Regions from separate parts of the Streptomyces sp. NPDC093591 genome, predicted to be linked through region 3. Evidence: riboswitches for the same ligand, from Rfam matches in the RefSeq annotation. Region 3 holds a riboswitch; each other region holds the start of a gene.
The links. A riboswitch is a leader RNA that binds a small molecule or an ion and turns the genes downstream of it on or off. The one in region 3 is predicted to bind cyclic di-AMP.
Positions count from the first base shown of each region.

Region 1: another riboswitch for cyclic di-AMP. It lies ahead of ACIREI_RS23450 (NlpC/P60 family protein); the one in region 3 lies ahead of ACIREI_RS13755 (transglycosylase family protein).
Region 2: another riboswitch for cyclic di-AMP. It lies ahead of ACIREI_RS39265 (M23 family metallopeptidase); the one in region 3 lies ahead of ACIREI_RS13755 (transglycosylase family protein).
Region 4: another riboswitch for cyclic di-AMP. It lies ahead of ACIREI_RS00715 (NlpC/P60 family protein); the one in region 3 lies ahead of ACIREI_RS13755 (transglycosylase family protein).

Region 1 covers NZ_JBIWIY010000011.1:8,247-12,671, forward strand. Annotated here, with positions in the region: gene ACIREI_RS23450 (NlpC/P60 family protein) at 113-1,279, opposite strand; cyclic di-AMP (ydaO/yuaA leader) riboswitch at 1,288-1,455, opposite strand; gene pcrA (DNA helicase PcrA) at 1,852-4,338, shown strand; gene ACIREI_RS23460 (M23 family metallopeptidase) at 4,417-4,425, opposite strand, start outside.
Region 2 covers NZ_JBIWIY010000023.1:95,943-100,367, forward strand. Annotated here, with positions in the region: gene ACIREI_RS39255 (M16 family metallopeptidase) at 1-202, shown strand, start outside; gene ACIREI_RS39260 (M16 family metallopeptidase) at 199-1,587, shown strand; cyclic di-AMP (ydaO/yuaA leader) riboswitch at 1,816-1,978, shown strand; gene ACIREI_RS39265 (M23 family metallopeptidase) at 1,992-2,777, shown strand; gene ACIREI_RS39270 (GntR family transcriptional regulator) at 2,964-3,659, shown strand; gene ACIREI_RS39275 (HPr family phosphocarrier protein) at 3,851-4,132, opposite strand; gene ACIREI_RS39280 (GNAT family N-acetyltransferase) at 4,311-4,425, shown strand, end outside.
Region 3 covers NZ_JBIWIY010000005.1:329,250-333,674, reverse strand. Annotated here, with positions in the region: gene ACIREI_RS13765 (septum formation initiator family protein) at 1-14, opposite strand, end outside; gene eno (phosphopyruvate hydratase) at 108-1,394, opposite strand; gene ACIREI_RS13755 (transglycosylase family protein) at 1,691-2,386, opposite strand; cyclic di-AMP (ydaO/yuaA leader) riboswitch at 2,391-2,589, opposite strand; gene ACIREI_RS13750 (transglycosylase family protein) at 2,795-3,835, opposite strand; gene ACIREI_RS13745 (cytochrome P450) at 4,003-4,425, opposite strand, start outside.
Region 4 covers NZ_JBIWIY010000001.1:160,610-165,034, reverse strand. Annotated here, with positions in the region: gene ACIREI_RS00725 (glucarate dehydratase family protein) at 1-871, shown strand, start outside; gene ACIREI_RS00720 (NAD-dependent epimerase/dehydratase family protein) at 1,190-2,242, shown strand; cyclic di-AMP (ydaO/yuaA leader) riboswitch at 2,385-2,589, shown strand; gene ACIREI_RS00715 (NlpC/P60 family protein) at 2,646-3,974, shown strand; partial or broken gene ACIREI_RS00710 (transposase) at 4,196-4,418, shown strand.

The DNA.
Region 1 (4,425 bases), on a different contig from region 3:
ACTCTGCGGGCGGACACCCCCCGGCACGTCCCCTTCCCGCCGTACGCGGCTGCGGCGACGTGGGGCTGCTCTCACGCGTGCGTGTCGGGAAGTGCGCCACGCGTGTGCGGTGTCAGGCCGGGCGGACCACGCTGTGGATCGACGACTCTCCGTCGTAGTAGATCGACTCCTCGCGGACGTAGGCGCCGGGCTTCGGGGCGTGGATCATCATGCCGTTGCCGATGTAGATGCCCACGTGGGTGACGTCGTCGTAGAAGAAGATCAGGTCGCCGGGCTGGGCGTTGGAGAGGGAGACCGTGGTGCCGGCGTTGACCTGGTCGTAGGTGACGCGGGGGATGTCGACGCCTGCGGCCTTCCAGGCGGCCTGGGTGAGGCCGGAGCAGTCGTAGGAGTCGGGGCCGGTGGCGCCCCAGACGTACGGCTTGCCTATCTGGGAGCGGGCGAAGGCCAGGGCTTTGTCGGCCTTCGTGGCGTACGAGGAGTCCGAGGTGGACGAGTCCGAGGTGCTGGAGTCGGACGAGGACTCGCTGCTCTCCTGCTGCTGGGCCGCCTCCTGGCGTTGGCGCTCCGCCTCGGCCTGTTGGCGGGCCAGTTCCGCCGCCTTGCGTGCGGCCTCCTCCTGCTTGCGCTTCTCGATCGCGGCGAGGCGTGCCTTCTCCTCCGCCGTCAGCTTCGAGAGGAGCTCGCGTGCGTCGGCGAGCTTCCTCTGGACGGTGGTCTTGGCGGTCTGCAGGTCGTTCTGCGACTCGGTGAGCGTCTCGAGGCTCTGGGTGGCCTCCTGGCGCTTCGTCATCGTCGCGGACTGCTGCGTGAAGTAGTCGTCGACCGCTTCCTTCTGACGGCCGGTCATACGGTCCATCAGCTGGGTCTGGTCGAAGTAGTCCTGCGGGGTGTCCGCGAGGAGGAAGGTCGCCGTGTCGGGGGCTGCGGCGCCGGTGCGGTACTGGGCGGCGGCGTTGCGGCCGAGTTCCTCGCGCGCGTCGTTCAGCTTCTGGGTGCGCTTGGCCACGTCGTCGAGGAGGGTGTCGACGCGCTTGCGCTGCTTCGCGGTCTTCTCCTTGGCCGCGTTGTACTTCTCGGTGGCCGACTCCGCCTGGCGGTAGAGGTCGTCGACCTTCTTCTCGACCTCTTCGAGGCTCGGCTTGTCGTCCGCCGAGGGGCTCGCGTTGGCCGTCTGGGACAGCAGGGCCACGGAGGTGAGGGCCGCCGTGGCGAGGGCGGGGGTCCGTATGCCTGCTACGCGCGTACCCGCGGGACGCGACTTGCGGTGCGACGCCAAGGGAGGCGACTCCTTCCGTACTCCGCCTACCGAGTTAGCTGTCGGGTTCGGGCGGGTGGTCCGGAAGGGTTGCCCTACGGCCTGTCCCTGGACGGGATCGGGCCGATTCACCCCAAGTTCGGTGGGTCCCCGGCTCCGGCAGCGCGGCGGCGTACCGGACTCGGCGGAGGCCGTGCGGCCCGGCGACGTTCGCCGGTGGGGGTCGTACGGCCTGCCCGGCACGGTAGCCAACTCGTGTGGCCCCTGTGAAGGTTGATGTTCGATATGCCCGATACATTTTCGTGACCTTGGGTCAGGGCGTTGGGGGCGGGGGGTGGTGGGGGTGGGTGTGGGGTGGTGTGTGACTGGTTGGGTGGAGTGTGGACTTTTAGTCGTCTTTGGTCGTCGGTGAGGGGTCAGGGGCTTGGCGGGTAGTGCGGGTTCGGGTTGGTTTCGGACCGTGACGGGGTGGGTGTGGAGGGTGAGGGGGGTGTCGGCGGTGGTCGGGCCTGGAAGATCATCTGGTTGTGAAACCGACGATGTTCTCGGGGTGGCCGCGGGCTGTCAGTGGGGCGCCCTAGACTCGGAGAGCGATGAGCAGCCTCTTTGATGACAGCTTCCTGGCGGACCTCCAGGCCCCTCGCGGCCACGAGGAAGAACTTCCGCCGCCGCCCGAGGACGATCACACTCCGGAGCCGGTTCCGGACGATCTGTTCGGCGGGAAGTTCGACGTGCCTCCGGACCGGGACGCCTACTACCGCGACGGCGCCCCGCGCCCGGCCATCGACGCGGCCGCGCTGCTGGAGGGGCTGAACGAGAACCAGCGTGCGGCCGTCGTCCACGCCGGCGGCCCGCTGCTCATCGTGGCCGGTGCCGGGTCCGGCAAGACGCGGGTGCTCACCCACCGCATCGCCCATCTGCTCGCCGAGCGGAATGTGCACCCGGGGCAGATCCTCGCGATCACCTTCACCAACAAGGCCGCGGGCGAGATGAAGGAGCGTGTCGAGCAGCTCGTCGGCCCGCGCGCGAACGCGATGTGGGTGATGACCTTCCACAGTGCGTGCGTGCGCATCCTGCGCAGAGAGAGCAAGAAGCTCGGGTTCACGTCTTCCTTCTCGATCTACGACGCCGCCGACAGCAAGCGGCTCATGGCGCTCGTCTGCCGGGATCTGGATCTTGACCCGAAGAGGTTCCCGCCCAAGTCCTTCAGCGCCAAGATCAGCAACCTGAAGAACGAGCTGATCGACGAGGAGGACTTCGCCGCTCAGGCGACGGACGGCTTCGAGAAGACCCTCGCCCAGGCCTACGCCATGTACCAGTCGCGGTTGCGGGAGGCCAACGCCCTCGACTTCGACGACCTGATCATGACGACGGTCAACCTGCTGCGCGCCTTCCCGGACGTCGCCGAGCACTACCGCCGTCGCTTCCGCCATGTGCTGGTGGACGAGTACCAGGACACCAACCACGCGCAGTACGCCCTCGTGCGCGAGCTCGTCGGGACCAGCGAGCACCCGGTCGACGTACCGCCCAGCGAGGACGACATCCCGCCCGCCGAGCTGTGTGTCGTGGGCGACGCCGACCAGTCGATCTACGCCTTCCGCGGCGCGACCATCCGCAACATCCTCCAGTTCGAGGAGGACTACCCGGACGCGACGACCATCCTGCTGGAGCAGAACTACCGTTCCACGCAGACGATCCTGACCGCCGCCAACGCGGTCATCGAGCGCAACGAGTCGCGCCGCCCCAAGAACCTGTGGACCAACGCGGGCGCGGGCGCCCGCATCACCGGCTATGTCGCCGACACCGAGCACGACGAGGCACAGTTCGTCGCCGACGAGATAGACCGACTGACCGATGCGGGGGAGGCGAAGGCCGGCGACGTCGCGGTCTTCTACCGTACGAACGCCCAGTCCCGTGTCTTCGAAGAAGTCTTCATCCGCGTCGGCCTGCCCTACAAGGTCGTCGGCGGGGTGCGGTTCTACGAGCGCAAGGAGGTCCGGGACGTCCTGGCCTACCTGCGGGTGCTGGCCAATCCCGAGGACTCCGTGCCACTGCGGCGGATTCTGAACGTGCCCAAGCGGGGCATCGGCGAGCGTGCCGAGGCGATGATCGACGCCCTGTCCCAGCGCGAGAAGATCAGCTTCCCGCAGGCGCTCAAGCGCGTCGACGAGGCGTACGGCATGGCCGCGCGCTCGACCAACGCCGTCAAGCGGTTCAACACGCTGATGGAGGAGCTCCGTACGATCGTCGAGTCCGGCGTGGGACCGGCGACCGTCCTGGAAGCGGTGCTCGAACGCACCGGCTATCTCGCCGAGTTGCAGGCCTCCACCGACCCGCAGGACGAGACCCGGATCGAAAACCTCCAGGAACTCGCCGCCGTGGCGCTGGAGTTCGAGCAGGAGTCGGAGGAGGGGGAGGCGTCAGCCGGCCTCGCCGCCTTCCTGGAGCGGGTTGCACTGGTCGCCGACTCCGACCAGATCCCCGACGAGGACGAGGACGGCTCCGGCGTCATCACCCTGATGACCCTGCACACCGCCAAGGGCCTGGAGTTCCCGGTCGTCTTCCTCACCGGCATGGAGGACGGCGTCTTCCCGCACATGCGTGCCCTCGGCCAGACCAAGGAGCTGGAGGAGGAGCGGCGGCTCGCCTACGTGGGCATCACGCGCGCGCGTGAGCGGCTTTATCTGACGCGGTCGTCGATGCGGAGCGCGTGGGGGCAGCCGTCGTACAACCCGCCGTCCCGCTTCCTGGAGGAGATCCCGGCGCAGCACGTCGACTGGAAGCGCACGGGCGCGTCCGCGCTGGTCTCCTCCGGCCCGGCGTCCGGTGTGGCCGCCTCACTGTCCTCGTCCCGCTCGCGCTCCGCGGCCTCGGGCGCGTCCGGTTTCGCCACGCGCCGTACCTCGGAGAAGCCGGTCGCCCAATTGGCGGTCGGGGACCGGGTCACGCACGACCAGTTCGGGCTGGGCACCGTGATGGCGGTCAAGGGCACCGGCGCGAACGCCGAGGCGACGATCGACTTCGGGGACACCAAGCCGAAGCGGTTGCTGTTGCGGTACGCGCCGGTGGAGAAGCTCTAGCAGCGCTGACAAGTGTGCGCCCCCGTTGTAGATCGGGGGCGCACATCGAAGTCGATGAAGTCGTCGGCCGTCGGCCGGTTACGACGG
Region 2 (4,425 bases), on a different contig from region 3:
GGTCCTGTTCGGCGACCCGCAGCTCGCCTTCACCGCCGTACAGCGCGTCCTCGACGTCACCGCCGAGGAGGTCCAGGCGGTGGCCAGGGCCCGCCTGCGCCCCGACAACCGCGCGGTGCTCGTGTACGAGCCGACCGCAGCCGAGGCAGAGGACCTCGAGGCAGCCGAGACCACCGACGAGAACGAGGAGTCGGCGCAGTGACCGAGCTCGCCAGCATGGACTTCCACCCGCAGCCCCAGGCCGGCGAGGCCCGGCCCTGGGCGTTCCCGGCGCCCGAGCGCGGCAAGCTGGACAACGGCCTGACGGTCCTGCGCTGCCACCGCCCCGGCCAGCAGGTCATCGCCGTCGAGGTGCTCCTGGACACGCCGCTGGACGCCGAGCCGAAGGGGCTCGACGGCATCGCCACGATCATGGCGCGCGCCTTCTCCGAGGGCACCGACAAGCACACCGCCGAGGAGTTCGCCGCCGAACTGGAGCGCTGCGGCGCCACGCTCGACGCCTACGCCGACCACCCCGGCATCCGCGTCAGCCTCGAGGTTCCGGTCTCCCGCCTGCCCAAGGCGCTCGGCCTGCTCGCCGACGCCCTCAGGGCGCCCCTGTTCGACGACGCCGAGGTCGAGCGCCTGGTGCGCAACCGGCTCGACGAGATCCCGCACGAGCTGGCCAACCCCTCGCGCCGCGCCGCCAAGGAGCTCTCCAGGCAGCTGTTCCCGGCGACCTCTCGTATGTCCCGCCCGCGTCAGGGCACCGAGGACACGGTCGCGGGCATCGACTCCGCGGCCGTGCGCGCCTTCTACGAGCGGCACGTGCGCCCCGCCACCTCCACCGTCGTGGTCGTCGGCGACCTCACGGGCGTGGACCTCGACGCCCTGCTGGGCGACACCCTGGGCGCCTGGACCGGCTCCCCGGCCCAGCCCCGGCCCGTGCCGCCGGTGACCGCGGACGACACCGGGCGCGTCGTCATCGTGGACCGCCCCGGAGCCGTGCAGACGCAGCTGCTGATCGGCCGCATCGGCCCCGACCGGCACGACCGCGTGTGGCCCGCGCAGGTGCTCGGCACCTACTGCCTCGGCGGCACCCTCACCTCCCGCCTGGACAAGGTCCTGCGCGAGGAGAAGGGCTACACCTACGGTGTGCGCGCGTTCGGGCAGGTCCTGCGCTCGGCCCCGGACGGCACGGGCGCGGCCATGCTCGCCATCAGCGGCTCGGTCGACACCCCGAACACCGGCCCGGCGCTGGACGACCTCTGGAAGGTCCTGCGCGGGGTCGCCGATGAGGGGCTCACCGACGCCGAGCGGGACTTCGCCGTGCAGAACCTCGTCGGGGTGGCGCCGCTGAAGTACGAGACGGCCGCCTCCGTGGCGAACACGTTGGCCGACCAGGTCGAGCAGCACCTGCCCGACGACTACCAGGCGACGCTGTACCAGCGGCTCGCCGCGACCGGCACCGTCGAGGCCACCGCGGCGGCCGTGAGCGCCTTCCCGGTGAACCGTCTGGTGACGATCCTCGTCGGCGACGCGGCCGAGATCCGGGAACCTGTCGAGGCCCTCGGCATCGGCGAAGTCACCGTCGTGGCAGCCGAGTAGCAGGCGGACACCGCGCCCGGACACCGCGCCGGGCGACGGCACGCACGCGTAAGGGGCCTTGGTGACTTCGAAGCCACCAGGGCCCCTTTATGCCCGAATTGAGGGAAAGGTTGCCTGTCTGGCCTGTGGGATGCGCTACAAAAGCCGCGATCCGTTTGGGGATTGAAAGTCGTGCCGCTTAGCGTCTTCCGGGCTGTCCGTCAGGCAGTGCGCCGCGCCCGCGGCACCGGACAGCCATCGCCGAGTCCCCGTACGGCGCGAGCCAGGGGAGCCGGGGACCCACCGTAGTCCCTGGGGTGAATCGGACGCCCGCGCAGCCGCGAGGGGGTCCGTAGGAGACCTTCCTGCTCCGAACCCGTCAGCTAACCCGGTAGGCGAGAAGGAAGGAAAGGACCAGCCACTTCATGGCGTTCACCTGCGCCACCGGGAAGAACCGTCCCACCGGGAAGCACCGTCGCCCCAGCCGGTTCGAACGCTCCACCGCCCGCGCGGCCGGCGTCGCGGCTCTCACCGCCACCGGCGTCATGGGCACCCTCGCCGCCCCGGCGCTCGCCGCCGAACCCGCCGCCGAGCAGACCGGCCTCATCCCCGTCGTCACGATCGAGGACTCGATCGCCGACCAGATCGACGCCCAGGCCGCCGCCCAGGAGCAGGCCGCCGAGGAGGCCGCGGCCCGGAAGAAGGCCGCCGAGGAGGCCGCGCGCAAGAAGGCGGCCGAGAAGGCCAAGCAGGAGCGCGAGGCCAAGGAGCGCGCCGCCCGCGAGGCCGAGCGCCAGCGCCTGCTGTCCTACGTCGCCCCGATCTCCGGCTCGTACGTCTCCACCGGCTACAAGGCCGGCGGCGCCGTCTGGTCCTCCGGCAGCCACACGGGCGTCGACTTTCACGCCGCCAGCGGCACCTCCGTCCACGCGGTCGGCTCGGGCACCGTCGTGGAGGCCGGCTGGGGCGGGTCGTACGGCAACAGCATCGTGATCAAGATGAACGACGGGACGTACACCCAGTACGGCCACCTGTCCTCCATAGGCGTCTCGGTGGGCCAGACCGTCACCCCCGGCCAGCAGATAGGCCTGTCCGGCGCCACCGGCAACGTCACCGGAGCGCACCTGCACTTCGAGGCCCGCACGACGGCGGAGTACGGCTCCGACATCGACCCCGTCGCCTACCTCCGCTCCCACGGCGTGAACGTCTGACGACGCAAGCTCCGCCTCTTGGGCCCCGGCTCCCCGAGCCGGGGCTTTCGGCGTTTCGGACGACCGGCTGTCCAAAAAATATCCATGGATTCCGACCCGCCATCGGAAATTCCAGCAGGTTGCAATAGAGTCACTGAACACACGTCATTCGTCGACGTTTCACGGGGATTAAGGCGGAGGTCGGTCATGCGTATTCCGGCGCACTCGGTATGCACCGCGATCCGGGACGACATCGTCGCCGGTGTCTACGAGCGCGGCAGCCGGCTCACCGAGGAACTCCTCGCGCGCCGATACGGCGTCTCCCGCGTCCCCGTGCGGGAGGCCCTGCGCACCCTGGAGGCGGAGGGCTTCGTCGTGACCCGGCGGCACGCGGGCGCGTGCGTGGCCGAACCGACCGAGCAGGAGGCCGCCGACCTGCTCGAGATGCGCACTCTCCTGGAGCCGCTCGGCGCCTCACGGGCCGCCCAGCGGCGCACCGAGGCCCATCTGAAGGTTCTGCGCGGCCTGGTCAGGCTGGGCCAGGAGCGGGCCAGGCGGGGCAACAGCGAGGATCTGCGCTCCCTGGGCGGCTGGTTCCACGAGACGCTGGCCCAGGCCTGCGGCAGCCCCGCCCTGACCTCGATGCTGACCCAGCTGCGGCACAAGATCGCCTGGATGTACGCGGTGGACGCGCCGGTCAACCCTGTGGAGTCCTGGACCGAGCACGGCGCGATCGTGGACGCGGTGGCGCGCGGCGACGGCGAACGCGCCCGTGCGATCACGGCAGTGCACACCGAACGCGCGATCGCCGCGCACCGGCTGCGGTTCGGTTCCACCGGTGAGCGCGCGGAGCGTGTGAGGAATTCGCAACATCCCGTAAACATGCCGAGCCTGCGACATTAACACGGGCGCCGTATACAAAGAGGTGATATTCGGTGGCGGGGAATTCCCGCTGCCCTTTTTCGGGTGCGGCCGTTAATTCTCACGGCTGTCCGCCTCAAAAGCGTGGCCGCCTGCCCGAAAACAGCGAAGCCGCGTCGGCCGGAAAGGCGGACGCGGCTTCACCGTTTGCTCGGCGGTCCCGCTCAGGTCGTTCAGACCGTCTCGGGAAGCTCCTCGAGGCCCTCGGAGACCAGCTTCGCCAGCCGGTCGAGGGCGGCGTCCGCACCCTCGGCGTCGGAGGCGAGGACGATCTCCTCACCGCCCTGGGCGCCCAGGCCCAGAACGGCCAGCATGGAGGCCGCGTTGACGGGGTTGCCGTCGGCCTTGGCGATCGTCACCGGGATACCTGCGGCCGTGGCGGCCCGGACGAAGATGGAAGCGGGGCGGGCGTGAAGGCCCTCGGCCCAGCCGACGTTGACGCGGCGCTCAGCCATGTGATGCTGCCCTTCGGTGTTCAGGGTTGTCTAGACCAGTTTCCCACACCCGTGAAGCATGCCGGGAGGGACAAAACGCCCCTCCTGAGGTGACCGTCGGGTCGCGGCCTCGACCCGCCATACGTCCTCCACAGACTGCCTCGCGCCGTTGTCGGACGCGAGCCGTACTCTGGGCCCCATGCAGAGCGCCTCGGACCGGCACGAGTACCCCGCCCACTGGGAAGCCGACGTGGTGCTGCGCGACGGCGGCACCGCACGCATCCGCCCCATCACCGTTGATGACGCCGAGCGTC
Region 3 (4,425 bases):
TCCTTCACGGCCATGTCCCGCCTCCCGTTTCACACGCGTACGTCCCCGCACACGGTACGGGACCGAGTACGGGGACGTACGTACGACGCTTCCTACGAGGCCACTACTCAGCCCTTGAAGCGCGGGAAGGCGCTACGGCCGGCGTACACCGCGGCGTCGTCGAGGATCTCCTCGATGCGCAGCAGCTGGTTGTACTTGGCGACGCGGTCCGAGCGGGCCGGGGCACCGGTCTTGATCTGACCGCAGTTCACGGCGACGGCGAGGTCGGCGATGGTGACGTCCTCGGTCTCGCCGGAGCGGTGGGACATCATGCACTTGAAGCCGTTGCGCTGGGCCATCTCGACGGCGTCCAGGGTCTCGGTCAGCGAGCCGATCTGGTTGACCTTGACGAGCAGGGCGTTGGCGGCGCCCTCCTCGATGCCGCGGGCCAGGCGCTCGGGGTTGGTGACGAACAGGTCGTCGCCGACGATCTGGACCTTGTCGCCGAGCTTGTCGGTGATGATCTTCCAGCCGTCCCAGTCGTCCTCGTACAGCGGGTCCTCGATGGAGACCAGCGGGTACGCGGAGACGAGCTCCTCGTAGTACTCGGTCATCTCGGCGGCCGAGCGGGACTTGCCCTCGAACTCGTAGCTGCCGTCCTTGTAGAACTCGGACGCGGCGACGTCCAGCGCGAGGGCGATCTGCTCGCCGGGGACGTAACCGGCCTGCTTGATGGCCTCGACGATGAGGTCGAGGGCGGCGCGGTTGGACTCCAGGTTCGGGGCGAAGCCGCCCTCGTCACCGAGGCCGGTGGACAGGCCCTTGGTCTTCAGCACCTTCTTGAGGGTGTGGTAGACCTCGGCGCCCCAGCGCAGGGCCTCGGAGAAGGTCTCCGCGCCGATCGGGGCGATCATGAACTCCTGGATGTCCACGTTGGAGTCGGCGTGCGAGCCGCCGTTCAGGATGTTCATCATCGGCACCGGCAGCAGGTGCGCGTTCGGGCCGCCCAGGTAGCGGAAGAGCGGGAGGTCGCTGGCCTCGGAGGCGGCGTGGGCGACGGCGAGCGAGACGCCGAGGATGGCGTTGGCGCCGAGGGAGCCCTTGTTGTCGGTGGCGTCCAGGTCGAACATGGCCTGGTCGATCAGGCGCTGCTCGGTGGCGTCGTAGCCGACGAGCTCCGGGCCGATCTGCTCGATGACGGCGAGGACGGCCTTCTCGACACCCTTGCCGAGGTAGCGGTTCTGGTCGCCGTCGCGGAGCTCGATGGCCTCGAAGGCGCCGGTGGAGGCGCCGGACGGAACGGCGGCACGACCCGTGCTGCCGTCGTCGAGGCCGACCTCGACCTCGACGGTGGGGTTGCCTCGCGAGTCGAGGATTTCCCGGGCTACGACGACGTCGATGGACGGCACGAGCATCTCCTTCGTGGATGTGACGCTGGTAGTGCGGGGCTGTGAGCCTTGCGACTAGAGCCTAACCGCCTCGGGGACGTCGGCAGCCGACCGACCGTCCCGTGGACAGGACCGAACCGTACCCATTGTTCACTGCCGGAACAAAGGGTGGGTGACATACAGGGAAAGAAAAAGCCCCGCCCCGGTGCGTACGGGGGAAGACGCACCGGAGCGGGGAGCCCGTGGGGGACGGGGGGTGACCCTCACGGGACCTCCACTATGAGGTCCACGGATGTGAGGGCGCTGTGGTTCAGCTGTCGGTACTACTTCAGGTGCAGCTGCTGACCCGGGTAGATCAGGTTCGCGTCCTCGACGATGTCCTTGTTCAGCTGGAAGAGCTTCTCCCAGCCGCCCTTGACGCCGTGCTCCGCGGCGATCGAGCTGAGGGTGTCACCCTTGACGACCTTGTACTCGCCGTCGCCCTTCTTGACCTTCTCGCCGGTCGGGGTGGTGACGGTCTTGGTGCTCTTCTTGGTGGCGGGACGCTCGCTGGAGCGGGAGGCCGACTGCTGCTCGGTGGAGCGGGTGGTGCTCTCGCTGCTCTGCGAGGAGCCGCTCGACGAGGAGCCGGAGCCGTTGTAGGCGGCGCTCGACAGGCCGGTGCCGCAGTGCGGCCAGGCGCCCTTGCCCTGGCCCGCAAGGACCTTCTCGGCGATCTCGATCTGCTGGGCCTTGGTGGCCTGGTCGGCGGTGGAGGCGTACGCCGTGCCGCCGTACGCGGCCCAGGTGGAGGCGGAGAACTGCAGACCGCCGTAGTAACCGTTGCCGGTGTTGATCGACCAGTTGCCGCCGGACTCGCACTGGGCGACGGCGTCCCACTCGGAGGCGGTGGCGGCGGAGGCGCTGCCGGCCGCCATCAGCGGGGCGGCCACGGCGGCGGCGCCGGTGACACCGACGACGGCTATGGCGCGAGCGGCCTTGGACGGACGACGGTGCTTGCCCTTGCTGGAAAACAGCATGGAGAGATCCCCTCACCGACGCCTGCGAGGTGAGCTGTCGGGTTCGGGCCGGTTGAGTTGCCCGGCCGCGCACGTCGCCTTTCGGCTCCTGATGCGCGGCTTCACCCCTAGCCGACTCCGGCCGTGCGGCCCCGAAGGGCCTCAACTGCCGGACCCGGCGCTTACCTTGGGTCCCCCGCTCCTGCCTACGGCGCTTTACGCGACGACTGTTCCCGTACGGCCGCTGGCAGGATTCGGCGTTGCGGCAGCCGGGGCTCGTGGTGACGAGCGGTCATGACCGTAGCCACGCGATTCGGGGAATTTCAAAGACGATCAGGGCTTCTGAGATCTATCTCTCACTGCATTCAAAGCGGACATTCAGCGCGAATCATGACGTGAACTCGGGCTGTTTTTCACCCTGTTCGCCCCTTATTCGGCGGGGACTTCCAGGGTCTGACCGGGGAAGATGTGGTTCGCGTCAGTCCCGATGGCCCGCTTGTTCGCGTCGTACAGCGCGGACCATCCGCCGTCGAGCTCAAGGGAGTCGGCGATGGAGGCGAGAGTGTCGCCGGCGCGGACGGTGTACGAGGCATGGCGGCCGGAGGACTTGACGGCGCTCTCGGTCGCCTCGCTCTCGTCGGCACTGGGCCCACGATGACGCCCGGAGCCGGTCGTTCCGGAGTCGATGGCCCCGGTGTCGACGAGGCTCCGGGAGCCCTCTCCCTGCTCCGAGTTGTCCTGATTGTCACTCTCGGGCGTCTCTATGGGAGAGCCGTCAGGCGACTGTGAGGCGCTCGTGTTCGCGGATGTATCGGACTTCGAGGAGTTGTCCGTCGTAGAGGATGAAGAGGGCGAAGAGGAAGAAGGAGAGGAATCTGGGGACGATTCGGACGAGCCGCCGGAAGAGCCGCTCGGCGAGTTCGAGGAGTCGGAGGAATTCGAGGAGTCGCCAGACGTGTCCGCCGTATCGGACGAGTCCGATGAATTCGAACTCGATGAACTCGACGAGTTGGATGAATCGAGCAATCCGGATGATCCGGACACTTCAGAGGGCGAGTCCTCCTCGACGCCGGTGTCGAGGTCGACCGAACCGGACTTCTGGGTGAGCCCGTTGAGCACCGCACAGGTGCCCCAAGGGCTGGTCCCCTGGTCCGCGAGGATGTCCTGGGCCACGGCTATCTGCTGGGAGCGGCTCGCCAGGTTGGGGCTGGAGGCGTAGTCGAGGCCGCCGTACTTCTCCCAGTCGTCCTGGGTCAGTTGCAGTCCGCCGTAGTGGCCGTCGCCGTTGTCGGCGCTCCAGGAGCCGCCGCTCTCACAGTCGGCCACCTTGTCCCACACGGTGCCCTCGGCCGCGCTCGCGCCCGTGGCGCCGAGGAGCGGGATGGCGATGGCGGACCCGGTCACTCCGGCCGCGACGAGGAGCGCCGGAGCTTGACGGGGGCGACGGTGACGACCGTTCCCGGAGAGCATGCGGGGACCTTTCGCGAGACAACGGTGACCGCGGCGCTTGAAACCTGGGCGCCGTCATTGATCCGTGAACGTATAGGCAGACGATCACTTGTCACAAGTTAATGCCGCGCAGATCACGTGAAGATCACAGACTTGAGCGCGTGTCACGTTTGCGCCGGTGGACGTACTCACCCAACAGGGGTGAACTCCACCGGAAGCGTACGCAGTCCGCGCATGATGAGGCCGCCCCGCCAACGCAACTCGGCAGGATCCACGGCGAGTTCCAGATCCGGCAGCCGGGTGAGGAGCGTGGCGAGGGCGGTCTGGCCCTCCAGGCGGGCGAGCGGGGCGCCGAGACAGTAGTGGATGCCGTGGCCGTAGCCGAGGTGCTGGTTGTCTCGGCGGCCGAGGTCGAGGACGTCGGGGTCCGTGAACCGCTCCGGGTCACGGTCGGCGGCGGCCAGAACGACGAGGACCGGATCGCCGGGTGCGATGTGCTGTCCGCCGATGGTGAGCGGTTCGGTGGCGAAGCGCCAGGTGGCGAGTTCGACGGGGCCGTCGTAGCGCAGGAGTTCCTCGATGCCGGTTTCGAGGAGGGCGGTCTCGTCCGC
Region 4 (4,425 bases), on a different contig from region 3:
GGTCCGCAATTCCGTGCCCTTCGCCGCATACCTCTTCTACAAGTGGGCCGAACACCCCGCCCTCGACGGCCGCCCGGCGGTCGGCGACGACTGGGGCGAGGCGCTCGACCCCGCGGGGATCGTCGAACAGGCCCGGCTGATGCAACAGCGGTACGGCTTCCGCTCGTTCAAACTCAAGGGCGGTGTCTTCCCACCCGACGAGGAGATCGCCGCGATCAGGGCGCTCGCGGAGGCCTTCCCCGGCCAGCCGCTGCGCCTGGACCCCAACACGGCCTGGACGGTGGAGACTTCACGCTACGTCGCGCGCGAGCTGGACGACGTACTGGAGTACCTGGAGGACCCGACCGCGACCATCCCCGGCATGGCGGAGGTGGCGAAGGACTCGCCACTCCCCCTCGCCACCAACATGTGCGTGATCGCCTGGGAGCACCTGAAGCCGGCCATCGAGCAGAACGCGATCCAGGTGCTCCTCACCGACCACCACTACTGGGGCGGACTGCGCCGCACCCGTGAACTGGCCGCGGTCTGCGAGGCGTTCGGCGTCGCCCTCTCGATGCACTCCAACTCACACCTGGGCATCAGCCTCGCGGCCATGACCCACGTGGGCGCGGCCATCCCCCACCTCGACCACTCCTGCGACACGCACTACCCGTGGAACTCCGCCGACGACGTGATCGTCCCCGGCGCCCTGGAACTGCGCGACGGCGCGGTCGAGGTCCCCACCGGCCCAGGCCTCGGCGTGGAACTCGACCACGACGCCCTGAACCGACTGCACCGGCTGTACATCGACTCGGGCGTGCGCTCCCGCGACGACACCGGCTACATGCGGCGGATCCAACCGGGGTACGAACTCCGGCTGCCGCGCTGGTGACGGCCGGAGGCTTACGGCGACGGCATTGGGCGAACGGGTGGGGCCGCCCAATGCCGTTCCGTCGGCTCGGCGGCCGGGCTGGTCGAGTTCCGATCCGCATGGCCGACGTGGAGCTCGGCGGTGATGCGGTCGGAGAGCAGGTGAGGGCTGTCGGGATCGTCCGTCGTGAGGAACGCACCGCGGATGCCGGCCGCGGCCGGTGCGCAGGGCGAGGCCGGACGGCGCTGCGGCGCGCACCGGACACTGGCGCACCGGTAGCCGTTCGACGCCCATAAGGTGACCCCCGACCACACGACGGGAGGGGTGGAGGGCGTGGACATGGACGGCTCGACAGACGTGTTGGTGACCGGCGGCAGCGGGTTCGTCGGGAGTCATCTGGTCAAGCGGCTTCTGGAGCGCGGGTATCGGGTCCATGCCACCGTGCGCAGTACGGCCGACGCGGCGAAGGTGCGGCCGCTGCGGGAGATGCAGGAAGCGCGGCCCGGCCAACTGTCGTTGTTCGATGCGGACTTGCTGAAGGAGGGCTCCTTCGACGAGGCGATGAGCGGCTGCCGGGTGGTGTTCCACGTGGCGTCGCCGTTCCGCATGCCGGAGAAGATCGGGGACGGTCGACGGGACATGGTCGACCCGGCCCTGCTCGGCACACGCAACGTACTGGCCGCCGTCGAGCGGACGCCCACGGTCGACAGGCTCGTCCTCACCTCCACCGTGGGCGCGATCTTCGGGGACTACGCGGACGTACTGACCATGGACGACGCGGTGCTGTCGGAGCGGTACTTCAACACCACCAGCACGGTCGAGAACAACCCCTACCACTACGCCAAGACGGTCGCGGAACGCGCGGCGTGGGACGCGGAGGCCGCCCAGGGCCGCTGGCGGATGGTGTCGGTCAACCCGGGCCTGATCCTGGGCCCTTCCCTCACCCCGGCCTCGGAGTCCGGCAGCCTGTTCCTGCTGGAGGAACTGTTCAAGGGCTACTTCTTCTACGGCGCCCCGGACTTCAGCTTCACCACGGCGGACGTCCGCGAGGTGGCCGACGCGCACATCGCGGCCGCGGAGAACCCGGAGGCGAAGGGCCGCTACATCGTCGCCGACCGGACCATGACGTCCTTCCACGAGATGGCCCGCATCATCCGCACCCGCCACCCCCGCGACCTCCGCCTCCCGCGCACCGCCCTCCCCCACTGGCCGGTACGCCTTCTGGGCCCGGCCTTCGGTCTGACGCAGGACTACATCCGCAAACACCTCGGCATCCGCTTCCGGGTGGACAACAGCCGGAGCGTGAACGAACTGGGCATCACCTACCGTCCGATCGAGCAGACGGTCCTGGACCACTACAGCGCGTGGCGAAGTCAGCGCGCGGCGAGGTGAGTTCGGGCCTCGATGGACTCCGGGAGTCGAAGGTCACAAAAACGTATCGGACATTTCACATGTCAACCTTCACGAGAGGGACACAAGTTGGTTAGGTTACGCCTCAGGCCGCACGACGACCTCCGGCGAACCCCGTCGGGACGCGCGGCTTCCGCCGAGTCCGGTGCGCCCGCAGGGCCACTGGAGCCGGGGACCCAACCGAACTTGGGGTGAATCGGCCGACTGCCCTTCGAGGCAAGGGTCGTAGGGCACACCTTCCGGACCGACCGCCCGAACCCTCCCCCAGTACCTGAACGGTCTGGGGGGACCCCCACCGCTAACCCGGTAGGCGGAGCACGGAAGGAGTACGTCGCCCATGGCGCCGGAACGCACCGCGCGTCCGGGGGCTTTGAGCCTCCCCGGCATGCGCAATTCCGCACTCGCGTCGGCGGCCCTCACCTCTGTGGCCCTGCTCGCACAGACGGCCAACGCCGCCCCCTCCGTCGGGGACGAGACACCGAGCCGTGAGGAGGTCAGCCGGCGGGTCAGCTCCCTCTACGACCGGGCCGAGTCCGACACGGGAACCTTCAACGCCACCCGCGCGGCGGCGACGGGATCGCGCAAGCGAGCCGAACGGCCGACGGGCGCCGCAGGCACACCCGCCACCGCACCCCGGGGCGACGAGGGCAGGCGCGGCGACCCCGCTCTCGACCAAGTCGCCCGGCAGTGGTTCGACGCGGCCCGCTCCAAGCTGGGTCCGATCGTTCCGGCAGCGCTCCCAGCCGACAGAACGCCGGAGCGACCCGCCGAGGCACGGCGCGCCCGCCCGGCGGAGATTGCGGGGGACGGTCTCACCGACCGTGGGCGGGAGGCGCCCGGCCGCGCCGCACTGGAGCTGCCCGCCGCGCCGGTCGCCGAGTTGACGTCCGCTCCGGCGACGGGGACAGCGCCCGTGGCGGAGCTGACCTCCGGCCCGATCGCCGCCCTGCCTGCCGCTCCGACAGCCCCGCAGGAGACCACGCAGACCGACGCGAACGCCCAGTCGGCCCTTGCGCTGCCCACTCCGACCGCCGAAACAGCGGCCGAGCCCCAGCAGCGGTCCTCGCTACGGGCGGCCAAGGAGCAGAACCAGCACAAACTCGCCCGGGCCCGCGAGGTGCTGTCCGCGTACACCGCCCAGCAGGGCACGCCGCTCGCGGCCGCCGAGGCCCTGCCCGCCGCAGACACCTGGAGTGCCACCGCACCCCAGGTCCAGCCCTCGGCCGAGGCCCAGTGGCAGGCACTGCAGGCGCAGTCCGCAGCCGACCTCACCACGGTCCCGCCCGGCACGACGGCTTGGCCCACCCCGACGAGCCAGGCCCTCGACAGGAGCACCCCCCTCACCGCGACGGCCCCGCAGGACACACGAGCCGTACGAGCCCTCTCCTTCGCCCGAGCCCAACTCGGCAAACCCTGCGTCTGGGGCACGACGGGCCCGGACGCCTACGACGGTCCCGGCCTCACCCAGGCCGCGTGGAAGGCCGCCGGCATCACCCTCCCGCGCACCGCACCGGAGCAGGCGACGGCCGGCCAGGGAATCGCCCTCACCTACCTCGAACCCGGCGACCTGGTCCTCTTCCACATCGGCCACGTCGGCATCTACTCCGGCAACGGCATGATGATCCACGCCCCGGGACCCGGGGCAGTCATCCGCGAGGAGTCGATCCATTACGCCGGCGAGTCGGCGATCCACAGCGCGATACGGCCCGCCTGAGTGTGACTCGGCGGCCCATGGGTTCTGACTGTGCTTCCACGGAACCACAGTCAGAACCCCGTAGGCGCAGTGCGGCGTGTTGGCCGAGGGCCGGGCCGTCCGCTGCTGTTCAGTGCCGCACCCTGGTCGAACGCTCCCCGGCGGGCTTCCCAGCCGGAGACGCCCCACTCCGGTCGCCCCTGAGGCAGCCGATTCCGGTACAGGATCGACTTAGAACTCCTTGGCGCCGCCTGGTCTGGGCCCTCGGCGTGAAGCCGCAGATCGCCCGCCGCCGAGCACGGCTCCGGCCTGGGCACCCAACGCTGGGTCGTCGAGCGCGCGTTCGCCCACCTGCACTGGTTCCGCCGCCTGCGCATCCGCTGGGAGATACGCGACGACATCCACGAAGCGTTCCTCATTCTCGGATGCGCACGCATCTGTTGGCGGCGACTGCGCTCTGTGTGAAGCGGCG